4 regions of the Lysinibacillus sp. 10T31 genome follow, and region 4 is predicted to be linked to each of the others. Evidence: riboswitches for the same ligand, from Rfam matches in the RefSeq annotation. Region 4 holds a riboswitch; each other region holds the start of a gene.
The links. Region 4 has a riboswitch for S-adenosylmethionine ahead of AC1DCY_RS05260 (methionine ABC transporter ATP-binding protein). Riboswitches for the same ligand answer to the same signal wherever they lie in the genome.
Positions count from the first base shown of each region.

Region 1: linked by a shared signal. The riboswitch ahead of AC1DCY_RS14905 (bifunctional homocysteine S-methyltransferase/methylenetetrahydrofolate reductase) and the one ahead of AC1DCY_RS05260 (methionine ABC transporter ATP-binding protein) in region 4 are both predicted to bind S-adenosylmethionine.
Region 2: linked by a shared signal. The riboswitch ahead of AC1DCY_RS01185 (cyclase family protein) and the one ahead of AC1DCY_RS05260 (methionine ABC transporter ATP-binding protein) in region 4 are both predicted to bind S-adenosylmethionine.
Region 3: linked by a shared signal. The riboswitch ahead of AC1DCY_RS18955 (O-acetylhomoserine aminocarboxypropyltransferase/cysteine synthase family protein) and the one ahead of AC1DCY_RS05260 (methionine ABC transporter ATP-binding protein) in region 4 are both predicted to bind S-adenosylmethionine.

Region 1 covers NZ_JBFTHS010000023.1:48,259-51,407, forward strand. The annotation lists gene AC1DCY_RS14900 (protoporphyrinogen oxidase) at 1-1,123, shown strand, start outside; SAM riboswitch class I at 1,249-1,347, shown strand; gene AC1DCY_RS14905 (bifunctional homocysteine S-methyltransferase/methylenetetrahydrofolate reductase) at 1,668-3,149, shown strand, end outside.
Region 2 covers NZ_JBFTHS010000001.1:217,205-220,353, reverse strand. The annotation lists gene AC1DCY_RS01185 (cyclase family protein) at 557-1,294, opposite strand; SAM riboswitch class I at 1,392-1,497, opposite strand; gene AC1DCY_RS01180 (YuzC family spore coat inner layer protein) at 1,644-2,054, opposite strand; gene AC1DCY_RS01175 (MFS transporter) at 2,346-3,149, opposite strand, start outside.
Region 3 covers NZ_JBFTHS010000036.1:448-3,596, forward strand. The annotation lists gene AC1DCY_RS18955 (O-acetylhomoserine aminocarboxypropyltransferase/cysteine synthase family protein) at 95-1,396, opposite strand; SAM riboswitch class I at 1,513-1,625, opposite strand; gene AC1DCY_RS18960 (hypothetical protein) at 1,870-2,124, shown strand; gene AC1DCY_RS18965 (glycerol-3-phosphate acyltransferase) at 2,160-2,792, shown strand; gene AC1DCY_RS18970 (DASS family sodium-coupled anion symporter) at 2,980-3,149, shown strand, end outside.
Region 4 covers NZ_JBFTHS010000006.1:79,531-82,679, reverse strand. The annotation lists gene gcvH (glycine cleavage system protein GcvH) at 1-326, shown strand, start outside; gene AC1DCY_RS05270 (toprim domain-containing protein) at 513-854, shown strand; gene AC1DCY_RS05265 (thioredoxin family protein) at 871-1,173, shown strand; SAM riboswitch class I at 1,238-1,342, shown strand; gene AC1DCY_RS05260 (methionine ABC transporter ATP-binding protein) at 1,539-2,567, shown strand; gene AC1DCY_RS05255 (methionine ABC transporter permease) at 2,557-3,149, shown strand, end outside.

The sequences.
Region 1 (3,149 bases), on a different contig from region 4:
TATTTCATATATTTACACAAATAATGAGCTACATGCCATCCCAGCAGACTCAACATTCGGAATTCCTATGAGCTTACAATCTCTTGAGGAAAGCACGCTTGTATCAGAGGAAGGTAAAAAAGAAGCATTAAAGGATTTAACAATGCCAAATGAAAGATTTACAAAGGAAAGCTCGATTGGGGAATTTTTAACGTATTATTTAGGCGAGGAGCTTGTTCAAAACCAAATAGCGCCTGTACTTGCAGGTGTATATTCTGGAGATTTAAATCAACTTTCAATTGCTTCTACTTTACCGTACTTAATCGATTACAAAAACGATTACGGTAGTATTATTAAAGGCTTCGATGCAAACAGGGAACAATTTGTGAAAGCCGCCAATAAAAAATTTATTTCATTTAAAAATGGTTTATCTTCACTAATTGATCGACTTGAAGAAACGTTAACGGATGTAGAAATTATAAAAGGGATTGCCACTACTAGTGTTAAAAAGCAGGAGAATCTATACGCTGTTACGTTAGCAAACGGTAAAATGATTGAAGCGAATCATGTTGTATTGGCACTGCCAAATGAAGCGGTACAAAGCTTATTGCAGGATGAATCTTTGAACTGTTATTTTGAACAATTTAATACTGCATCCGCCATTACGATTTATTTAGGATTTGATGTACCCGATAATAGATTACCAGCAGATGGAACAGGCTATATTGTGTCACATAATTCGGATGTTATATGTAATGCAGCAACGTGGACAAGTCGCAAGTGGAAACACACCTCAGCAGAAGGGAAATTACTGGTGCGACTTTTTTATAAGAGCATTAACCCTGAGTATGAGAGATTGCGTATGATGACAGATGAAGAGTTAGCAGCTGTTGCTCTAGAGGATGTAAGAAAAAGCTTGGGGATTGAGGAAAAACCAACTGTTGTTGACGTAACAAAATGGATCGACCAGATGCCGAAGTACGACTTGGCACATCGTGAAGCGTTGCAAGGTCTCTTACGAGAGCTCGAGAAAAACTATCCAAATTTATCAATAGCGGGATGCTCTTATTTTGGAGTAGGCATAGGTGCATGTATTCAAAATGGTAAAAAAATTGGTCAGGAGCTTGTAGAAAAGCTATCGTAATTGTTTGATATAAATCAAAATATTATAAATTTCGTAAAAATTATCCTTCGTTCAGTGAAATAGTCTTGACTCTATCGTTCGTAAACGATATGATTCTTTTAATTATTTAAAAAATTCATACTAAATTCTTATCAAGAGAAGCAGAGGGACTGGCCCTATGAAGCTTCAGCAACCAACTTATTGTCAGGTGCTAAATCCAGAAGACCGTGTGTCGAAGATGAGAAGGAAAACAATTACGAAACGTAAAAGCCTTCTTTTTTTATGAAAGAAGGCTTTTTTATTTTAACTTCTTTCAGCTGAAAGAAGTTAAAGCCTCCGGCGTATGTCACGGAATCGGAAAGGAGTTCTTAGAGGATGTTAGCCTAAAAATCATCGCATCCATGTGATAACGGCTAACTGACCTGCATCGGTAAAAATGCCACGTCCTGTGGCATTACCGAAATGACCGACATCGTGGCCCTCGTGCAGGCCTAAGCACAAAGCCGATTCCGGACGCAATTATTGCGAGGCATAATTGATAGAAAAAGGAAGAGAGGTTAGTTTTATGGGATTGCTTGAAAGGTTAAAAACGCATGTTCTTACAGCAGATGGTGCAATTGGTACGGTTTTATACGGCTATGGCTTGGAGTACTGTCATGAGGAAATGAATGTACAGAGACCTGAATTAATTGAAAAGATTCATAGAGAATATATTGCAGCTGGTGCTGATATTATTCAGACGAATACTTACGGGGCTAATGCCATAAAATTAGCCCGCTATGGATTGGAATCTCGTGTACAGCAATTTAATGAAGCCGCTATAACAATTGCAAAACGAGCAGCGGCAGATGGTGGACAATTTGTTTTAGGTACTATTGGGGGGATCCGTGGCATTCGTAAAAGTGACGCAACGTTAGAGGAAATTTTAGCAACCGTTGATGAGCAGGCAACTGTTTTACTGGCAGGAAATCCAGATGGTCTTTTACTTGAAACTTATTATGATTTTGAAGAGCTAGCAGCGACTTTAACAATGCTACGAGCTAAAACGAAATTACCGATTATTGCTCAAGTTTCTATGCACGAACCCGGAATTTTGCAAAATGGAATGAGCTTAAATAACGCCTTACATAAACTTGAATCGTTAGGTGCTGATATCGTAGGTGTTAACTGCCGCTTAGGCCCTCACCATACTATACAAGCATTTGAAGGTGTAGAGCTTCCTGAGAAGGCATTTATGTCAGCGTATCCGAACGCCTCTCTTCTTGATTTGGAGGATGGGCGTGTCGTTTATGAGTCGGAGGCAGATTATTTTGGTCGAGCAGCTGTAGAGCTTCGTGATCAGGGGGTACGTTTAATTGGTGGCTGTTGTGGTACGACACCAAAGCATATTGCTGCAGCGAAAAAGTACTTAGAGGAGCTATCCCCGGTTGAGGAAAAGTATGCAAAGCCAGAAAAAGTAGAGATTGTCCGTGAGGCAGAGCCAGCAAATTATGAGCCATTACATGAAAAAGTAAAACGTGAACGCTCAGTTATTGTAGAGTTAGATACACCAAGACATTTAGAAATTGAAGGCTTTATTGAAGGAGCAAAAAAAATATATGAAGCGGGCGCGGATGTAGTCATGATGGCAGATAATTCACTCGCTTCTCCAAGGATTAGTAATGTCGCAATGGGAGCCTTGCTGAAAGAAACACACGGGGTACGCCCGTTGACACATATAACATGCCGAGATCGTAATTTAATTGGTCTTCAATCACATTTAATGGGATTAAATGCACTAGGGATTCATGATATTTTAGCAGTTACTGGAGATCCGACAAAGGTAGGCGATTTCCCAGGAGCAACTAGCGTTTACGACGTATCTTCTATGGAGCTAATCCAATTAATAAAACAGTTAAATGAAGGTGTATCGTTCTCAGGGAAACCACTTCGTAAAAAGGCAAATTTCTCTGTAGCGGCTGCGTTTAATCCCAATGTACGTGTACTAGATAGAGCTGTCTCTCGATTAGAAAAGAAAATTGAACATGGGGCAGATTATTTTATTTCA
Region 2 (3,149 bases), on a different contig from region 4:
TATTTATTGAATCAGACCTTTCTTTATTGAGAATAATTTAAAAATTAAAGTGTATCAAAAAACAAAGGTTGATTTTCACTCCGAGCTGGCGCTTTCCGCGGGCTTGGCTTCAACTTCTTTAAGCGGGTGTCCAAACACCTGCTTAAAGAAGTTAAAGCCTCCGGCGGATGTCACAGAATCGAAAAGGAGTTCTTTGTGCAAGCACAAAGCCGATTCCGGACGCAATTATGCCAAGGCATAATTGATTATTTCCCTCGTCACTTCGTTCCTGCGGGGCTTTCAGCGCAAGCTCATCCCGCAGGAGTCGCCACTCTCCGCGAAAATCAACAGTTCCTCATCATAGAATGAGTCGACAAGCGAAACAAAAATAGTAATTATAGCTATGGTTAAAATACTATACTAGGAAATCCTCACCACATAGATTTACTCGAGTAAAACAAGATTAGATGCTCATCATAAAATGCTATATGGCAGAATCTGTCGATTGAATTACCATACAGCTCTATGAAAAACAAAGTGGTGTACGTATACATTTCAAATCGTGCCTAATCCTATATTAAGGTAATATTGCAAATGAGCGGACAGGGAATCCAGATGCTTTTTCAGGCTTCGGCACAATATTGAATATAACGGCCCCTTTTGAAGGTAGCTTATCTAAATTTGTCATAAGCTCAATTTGGTAAGTATCTTGCTCTAGCACAAAATATTCGCCGTCTAGCTTACCATTTTTACGAAAATCTGCTGCTGAATCCGTATCAAAAGTTTCGTGGCCAATAGCACTTACTTTTCGTTCGTTGAATAAAAATTGTAATGCTTCTAATCCCCAGCCAGGAATGTGATTATTGCCATCAGCGTCTTTGTTGCTGAAAGTCTCTTTATCTGGCCAACGTTTACTCCAATCGGTACGTAGCGCAACAAAGGTACCTGCTTCAATTTCTCCATATTCAGCTTCAAAGTTAAGAATATCTTGAACACTTAACGTGAAGTCGTTATTAACTTCGGCTTCCTTCGATTTATCAATAACAATTAGTGGTAGCACTAGTTCTTTTAGCTCCAATTCCTCTAAATAGCGTGTATCTCGCACAAAATGGATAGGTGGGTCGATATGGGTTCCGTATTGCCCTGGGAAAGTGAATTGCTGTGCAAAGAAGCCATCATCATGCGAAAATAATGTTTCAAATTTTGCATCATCAAACATAAAGAAATGTGGAGAATTTGGACCAAATGTATGTGTTAAATCTACCCATTCTTTCGTTTTCAATAGTTGAATTGCTTGTAAAAGTTCATTTGCCATAATATTTCCCTGCTTTCTTTTAATTATTTTGATTACAACAATAAAAAAGAGTCCTCCTTGAAGAAGAGGACTCTTGTGCAAAGCAACTAAGTAAGTCTTCTCATCTCTCAAGGCTGAATTTTGCCAATTGGAATTAGCACCATACCTATAGGCTGGTTGCTGAGACTTCATAGGGCCAATCCCTCCGTCTCTCTTGATAAGAAAAAAACAATATAAGAATTTTCAGAAACAACGATTACAAACACTTTAGCATATTTATTTATAGTTTACAAGTTCGATAGGGATACAAGGTTAAAATTCATAAAGATACTAAAAACAAAAAAGAGGCCCTCTTCAAAGGACCAACTCTTCACCAACCCAAAATTAGTGTTAGCTTACAACAGCTACTTTCAGTAAATGTTATACGAAATCCATCTGGTGTATAGGTAGTTTCGAATTTTATAGTAATGCCTGTTGACGTAATTAACTTTTCAACTTCCGTTTTATTTGATTGTTGTGCTGCGTTCATAAGATCATGCGCAAATTGCTCTGATTCATCAATTCTATCCGTAAGTAATTGTGCTTGCTGCATAATAACCTTGATCCGATTCGCGGAAGTCTTCAATTTCTTTGTATTGACAATCGGAAATGGACTTCTATTCGTTGGGTTTGTCGGCATTGCTAGATGGCTAGAAGGGTGTTGAATTGTTGGTTGATTCGCCATTACCCATGCCGGATAATAATTAGGATAGACAAAATATGGATAAGGATTGTAATGCAACTAAATTCCTCCTATCCTATAGCTGATACCTTATATTATGTACAACAAAGACTTTAGGTGTTAATGGTGGAGTCGTCCGATAAAAACTGAAATTGTTCCGATAAAACGAGAAAAGATTCCGATAAAAGCTAAAATTGTTCCGATAAATCTACAAAGTAATTATATAAAAATGAATTCATCGCAATAACGTGGAGTTGATTTCCGTTCCGACCGGTCACTTCATTAACATGAACAAATGACTTTTGTAGTGAAAGCAATAGTCGGGAACGGTAATCCACACATTCACAAAGGTTATTGTTTGTTTCTATCAAAGATTAACCATAGGAACGTAGTCGCTGCGGCAATCATCACCATACAGAATCCGTATATAGGAGTATGAGCTAATGATTGGTGGCGAACGATGATTCCTCCAATGTATGATCCTAGAAAAATACCAATGTTAAAGGCCGAAATATTTAATGCTGAAGCCATTGAAATAGCTGATGGTATATATTTTTCTGAAAGCTGAACGGCATAAAGCTGTAATCCCGGTACATTCATAAACATAAATAGCCCCATCATAAAGACCATTATTAATCCAACGATTGATGATTCTAAAAAGAAGTTGATGCCGAGTAGTGCCAATGCTAAGCCTATAAAGATAATAAAGATAGAACGTAAAGGGTTATTATTCGCAAAACGACCACCTAATGTATTACCGATGGCAACACAAATACCATACACAACTAAAATCACGACAATTGCCTTCGGTGAGTAGCCCATATACTGCTCTAAAATAGGAGAAACATAGGTGTATACAACGAATGCGCCACCATACCCAATTGCAGTAATAAAGAGGATTAATAACATTCGAATATTCCCTAATACTTTACCAATATCTCGAATGGATATTGGATTGCCTTTCGCTAAGTGACTTGGCACAAGCAGGGCATTACTAATTAATCCAATAATACCTATGATAACTATGAAAATAAACGACATTCGCCAATCGGTTACTTGTCCAATAAAAGTTCCTAGTGGGACACCAGTCACAGTTGCTAATGTTAGTCCTGTAAACATAAAAGCTATTGCACTTGCTCGTTTATTAGGTGCCAC
Region 3 (3,149 bases), on a different contig from region 4:
GGATGATGTAGCAACGTTTGACGCATTACCGAATGAGGCCTATCGAATGAGAAAATACGTAAACGCTACAACATTAGCCAATGTATTTTATTTATTAAGCTTCTACTTCTTGTTGTGAAGCTGTTACTTGTTCAATTGCTTGTTCTAAATCTGCAATAATGTCCTCTACTGCCTCTAAACCGATGGATAAGCGAATGAGCGACTCGGTTACGCCAGTTTGGATTAGCTCCTCAGCTGACAGTTGCTGATGTGTAGTAGATGCTGGATGAATAATTAATGATTTGGCATCCCCTACATTTGCTACGTGCGAGAATAATTTCACACTATCAATTAATTTACGCCCTGCTTCACGTCCACCTTTAATACCAAATGTAAGCACTGAACCGAAGCCATTTTTCAAATATTTTTTAGCTAAATTATGGGTAGGGAAATCTTCTAAGCCGTTGTAATTTACATATTCCACAGATGGGTGGTTTCGTAAATATTCAGCTACCGCTAATGCATTTTCATTGTGTTTAGGGATACGTAAATGAAGCGTTTCTAAACCTTGTAATAAATTAAATGCTGCATCTGCACTTAATGTTGGACCAAAGTCACGTAGTAATTGCACACGCAGTTTTGTGGCAAATGCTGCATCTGCTGTGTCAATACCATAACGCAAACCGTGATAAGAAGCATCTGGCTCAGTAAAGCCCGGGAAACGTCCACGAGTCCAATCGAACTTCCCTGCATCTACTACAACACCACCTAAAGTTGTTCCATGACCACCAATCCATTTTGTTGCGGAATGAACAACGATATCTGCACCGTAGTCAATTGGTGTAGAGCCATATGGTGAAGCAAATGTGCTATCAATAATTAATGGCAAGCCGTTTTCATGTGCTATATTTGCTACTGCTTCAATATCTAGTACCTTTAAACTTGGGTTACCGTAAACTTCAGCGAACACTGCCTTTGTTTTATCAGTAATAGCAGCTCGGATATTTTCTGGATTTGTTTCGTCTACAAAAATCGTTTTAATACCGTAGTTTGGTAGTGTGTTGGCGAATAAATTATAAGTGCCTCCGTATAAAGAGCTACCTGCAACAATTTCATCACCTGCCCCTGCAAGATTTAAAATGGAAAATGCGATAGCTGCTGCACCAGATGAAAGTGCTACTGCTGCTGTACCGCCTTCTAATAAAGCGACGCGTTTTTCAAAAACATCTACAGTTGGGTTTGTAATTCGTGTGTAAATATTGCCGGCTTCCTCTAAGGCAAAAAGACGTTGCGCATGAGCAGTGTCTTTAAAAACGAACGCCGTTGAGCGATATACCGGTACTGTTCGTGACCCTGTTACCGGGTCTGGCTCTTGGCCACCGTGTAACAGTAATGTTTCTGGTTTAAATTTTGTCATTGTATACCTCCAAATGGTTATTTTTTTACGATGGTACCGGAGATGAGGAGGATTTTTCAGTAGAAAACAAAAACCCTCTTCAGCTAAGAAGAGGGTTGCGGTTGCAAGTTTTCCTCCCCTTATCTGCCAGATCCAATAAGAATCTGTAGGAATTAGCACCTTAGCAAGTTCATCACTTACTGGTTGCCGGGCATCATAGGGCCTATCCCTCCGCCGCTCTTGATAAGAGTATATGAGATTCAATTTCCATCGTTGTTACACAGTATAAACATAGACTTTTTCTCTGTCAACACTAAAATTTTATTTTTTCCGAAACTTCTGTCTGCTTTTTTACGTAATACGAACGCATACACTATTTTAGGTATTTAATTGTTTTATCACCAAAATGTGGGGTTGATTTCCGTTCCGACTGGGCGCTTTCTTGGGGGCGTCCGATAAGCCGCTTCACTCGCGGTGCTCGCTCGGGCCAACAGATGTTTTTTGCGCGAAAGCGAAGTGGCAGCAGCAAATGTTTTTTGCGCGAAAGCGAAGCGGCAGCAGCAAATGTTTTTTGCGCGAAAGCGAAGCAGCAGCAGCAACAACACGATGTTGGTCACGAAGGCGTTATCACAGGACGTGATGGTTTTAGCCTTCGTTCCTCTATCGCTAATCCCCCAAGGAGTCGCCCAGTCTCCACTCCAATCAGCTTCATGGCATATGTTATAACAAACATCATTCCTAACTTTTAATGATGAGCCTATTTTATTTTGAAAGGAGGATTTTTATGATAAAAGCCATTATCATTTTTCTTCTTGTTGGTTATTTGATTGGCTGTATTCACGGCTCTAAAGTTGCTCAGTTTTTATCCGGAGTAGATTTAAAAAAGACTGGTCATGGCAATGCAGGTGCCTCTAATGCAACACTTTCCCTTGGCTGGAAATACGGCATATTAGTTGCACTGATCGATATCGGCAAAGGCGTTGCAGCTATAATCGGTGTACATGTTTATTTAGCAGATATCACACAATTAACAGAAGTACAAGTTTGGCTCTTCATCTATATTGTAGCTGCCGGTGTCATTCTAGGTCATAATTTCCCATTTTATATGGGCTTCAATGGCGGTAAAGGAACTGCTTCAATCATAGGAATATTACTTGCGATTGATTGGAAAATTGGCTTATTCGCACTCATTTTATTTGTTATTTTATCTTTCGTGACAAATTATTTAATTATCGGTGTACTTGAATTTTATCTCGTTTTCTGTACAGCCACATATTTATGGATTCCTGGAACAGTCCCAACGATTATAGCCCTATCACTTTTTGGTATAGCAATCATTTTGCATATCGAAAATATTAAGCGGTTGATGATGGGAACTGAGCCTAAAGTGACTTCAGCATTCAAAAAGAAAAAATAATATCTTTTGGATATTTTTGTCTTTTCTATGGCCATATATTTTCTCGCAACTGCCCATTATCGCTATAAATAGAGGGTATTTCACATACTAGTTTTTTTACAATAAATAGACAAATTAACTTTCTTAATAAAGCATTTTACTAGCCGATGGGAAAATTACAGTCATGTTTAAGAAAGGATGAAAATGTATGTCTACTTCTGTACAAGCAAAACCGAAACGTAATTTGAAACCACTCTGGATTGGATTAGCCTTCGCTTCATTAATCATCATTACTTTTTTACCTAACAACGGCGATTTACCTGTAGCCGGCCAACGTGCTTTAGCTATTTTAGCTTTTGCGGTTATCCTTTGGGTTAC
Region 4 (3,149 bases):
AAGATGGTAAAGTACGTATCGGTATTTCTCATTTCGCACAAGCTGAACTTGGAGATATCGTTTTCGTTGAACTTCCACAAGTTGGCGACGAAATCAAAACTGATGATCCATTCGGTAGCGTAGAATCTGTTAAAACAGTTTCTGAATTATACGCACCAATCTCAGGTACAGTAGTTGAAGTAAATGCAGATTTAGAAGATAGCCCAGAATTCGTTAACGAATCACCATATGAAAAAGCATGGATGATCGTTGTAGAGCCTGCTGATGCTTCAGAAATTGAAAAGCTTATGACAGCTGAGCAATACGAAGAAATGATTGCTGAATAAGACAAGCCTGAAATAGAAAAACGTCGGAAACTACCGACGTTTTTTATTATCTTCAACCATCCTGCCACTATAGCTGGTAAGGTAAATACAAGTATATTCCCTTATTAATAGGTATCTAACTGTATCGACGACAAGGTTTATTGATATAATGAATTATAAGGGATATGTCTAAATGGGGGTGGCGTGATGTTCGATGGAAAATGCTTAATTGTCGAAGGCCGATCGGATAAACTTCAAATCGAACCTATTTTAAATGAAGACGTAAAAATACTTTGTACAAATGGTACAATTGGTGTGCATCAATTAGAAGAGCTACTCGATCCATATGAGGGTTGTGAGCTTTATACATTTTTTGATGCAGATACATCGGGTAATAAGCTAAGGGCATTAATGGACAGACATTATCCAGAGGCTGAGCATTTACGTACGATGCCAACGTATAAGGAAGTTGAGACAACTCCGAGGAAAGTGTTAGCGACGATATTGCTTCGTGCACATTTCTCAATCCATAATGAATATATTTTGTAAGGTTGCGTGAAAAAAGATGGAAGAATGGTCAAAAGAGCAGTGGGACGCGGCTGTCCAATCCGGTGAAAAGGCTGCCTTTTATTTATATACGCCAATGTGTGGGACGTGTGCAGTTGCATCGAAAATGATGATGGTTGTTGAGCAATTGCTGCCACAGTTAAAGATTGGTAAAGCGAATATAAATTTTATAGAGCAAATAGCTTATGATAATAAAATCGAAAGTGTACCATGTTTACTCGTATGTGAAGGCGGAGAAGTGACAGAAAAGGTTTATGCCTTTCAATCCGTACCATATTTATACGAATTGTTAAAAAACTAATTGACTGAATATTAATCGCATGGTAAAGTAACAAATATATTAAAAAAACAATAAATATATCGAACTCTTATAAAGAGCGGCGGAGGGAAGTGCCCTATGAAGCCCGGCAACCATCACAATTGTGAAAAGGTGCCAAATCACCCAAAGATTTATCTTTGACAGATGAGAGAACGGTTTAGCGTATAAGTTACGTGACCCCTTCTACTTGTCTATAAGTGAAGGGGTTTTTTAATTCTTTCAGCGGGTTTCCAAACACCTGTACCTGTCGCTACGCTTTCGCGCAATAAACATTTGTTGGCCTAAAGCCTCCGGACGCAATTATACCGAGGCATAATTGATATGAAATGAGAAAAGGAGAATTCGCTATGATCAATCTTCAAAATATTACGAAGAAATACAAAACCGCGAATGGCGAATTAACAGCAGTCAAAGACGTCAATCTTTCTATTAATAAAGGTGAAATTTTTGGCATTATCGGCTATAGTGGCGCTGGTAAAAGTACAATGATTCGCTTGTTAAACGGTTTAGAAAAGCCTACATCAGGTACGGTGACGGTTAACAATCAGGAATTTTCATCCATAAAGGGGCYGAAGCTCAGGGATGCTAGACAAAAAGTCAGTATGATTTTCCAGCATTTCAATTTACTTTGGTCTAGAACTGTTGCAGAAAACATCGCTTTCCCACTAGAAATCGCAGGCGTTCCAAAGGCAAAACGTGAAGCACGTGTGAAAGAATTGATTACACTAGTTGGCTTGGAAGGACGCGCAGAAGCATATCCATCACAACTATCAGGGGGACAAAAGCAACGTGTAGGTATCGCTCGTGCACTTGCTAATAATCCAGAGGTATTGTTATGTGATGAGGCCACATCCGCACTCGATCCGGAGACAACAGATTCTATCCTTGATCTACTTGTCGATATTAACGAACGATTAGGTCTAACGATTGTGTTAATCACACATGAAATGCACGTTATTCGTAAAATTTGTCATCGTGTAGCGGTTATGGAAGCTGGAGAAATTGTAGAACGTGGTGAAGTATTACAAGTATTCCAAGCTCCACAAGCAGCCATTACGAAAAAATTTGTTTCTCAAATTACAGATACGAAGGAAACACAGGAAACTGTGACACAAATTAAAGCAAATTACCCTAATGGACAACTTGTTAAGCTAATCTTTGTAGGAGAAAAAACAGAGCAGCCTGTCATTTCACATCTTGTGAAACAGTTTGATGTAGAAGTAAGTATTGTACATGGTAATATTTCGCAAACGAAAAATGGAGCGTACGGTACACTTATTGTGCAAATTGATGGCTCAGAGGCAAATGTTGCTGCTGCACTTAGCTACTTAAATACAGTCGAAGTACAAACGGAGGTGATTGCAAATGCTAACTAGTCTTTTTCCGAATGTCGACTGGGAAAAAATGTGGGACGCTACGTATGAAACATTGTATATGACAACAATTTCTACGGTCATCACATTTATACTTGGATTAGTGATTGGAATCTTATTATTTTTATCAAGTCCCAACCAACTATGGGCCAATAAAATTGTGAACTTTTTAACAGGATCAATCGTTAACATTTTCCGTTCGATTCCATTTATCGTATTGATTATCTTATTAATTCCATTTACGAAATTTTTACTTGGCACAATTCGTGGCGCAGATGCTGCTTTACCAGCCTTAATTATTGGAGCTTCCCCATTCTATGCACGAATGGTATTAATTGCCTTACGCGAAATTGATAAAGGTGTTATTGAAGCAGCTCGTTCAATGGGTGCTAAAACGTCAACGATTATTTGGAAAGTATTAATTCCAGAATCGTTACCAGCGCTTATTTCTGGTATTACTGTAACGGCTGTAGCACTTGTCGGCTATACTGCGATGGCAGGTATTATCGGTGCAGGTGGTCTAGGAAACTTAGCATTCTTAGATGGTTTCCAACGTAATCGCACAGATGTAACTTTAATGGCGAC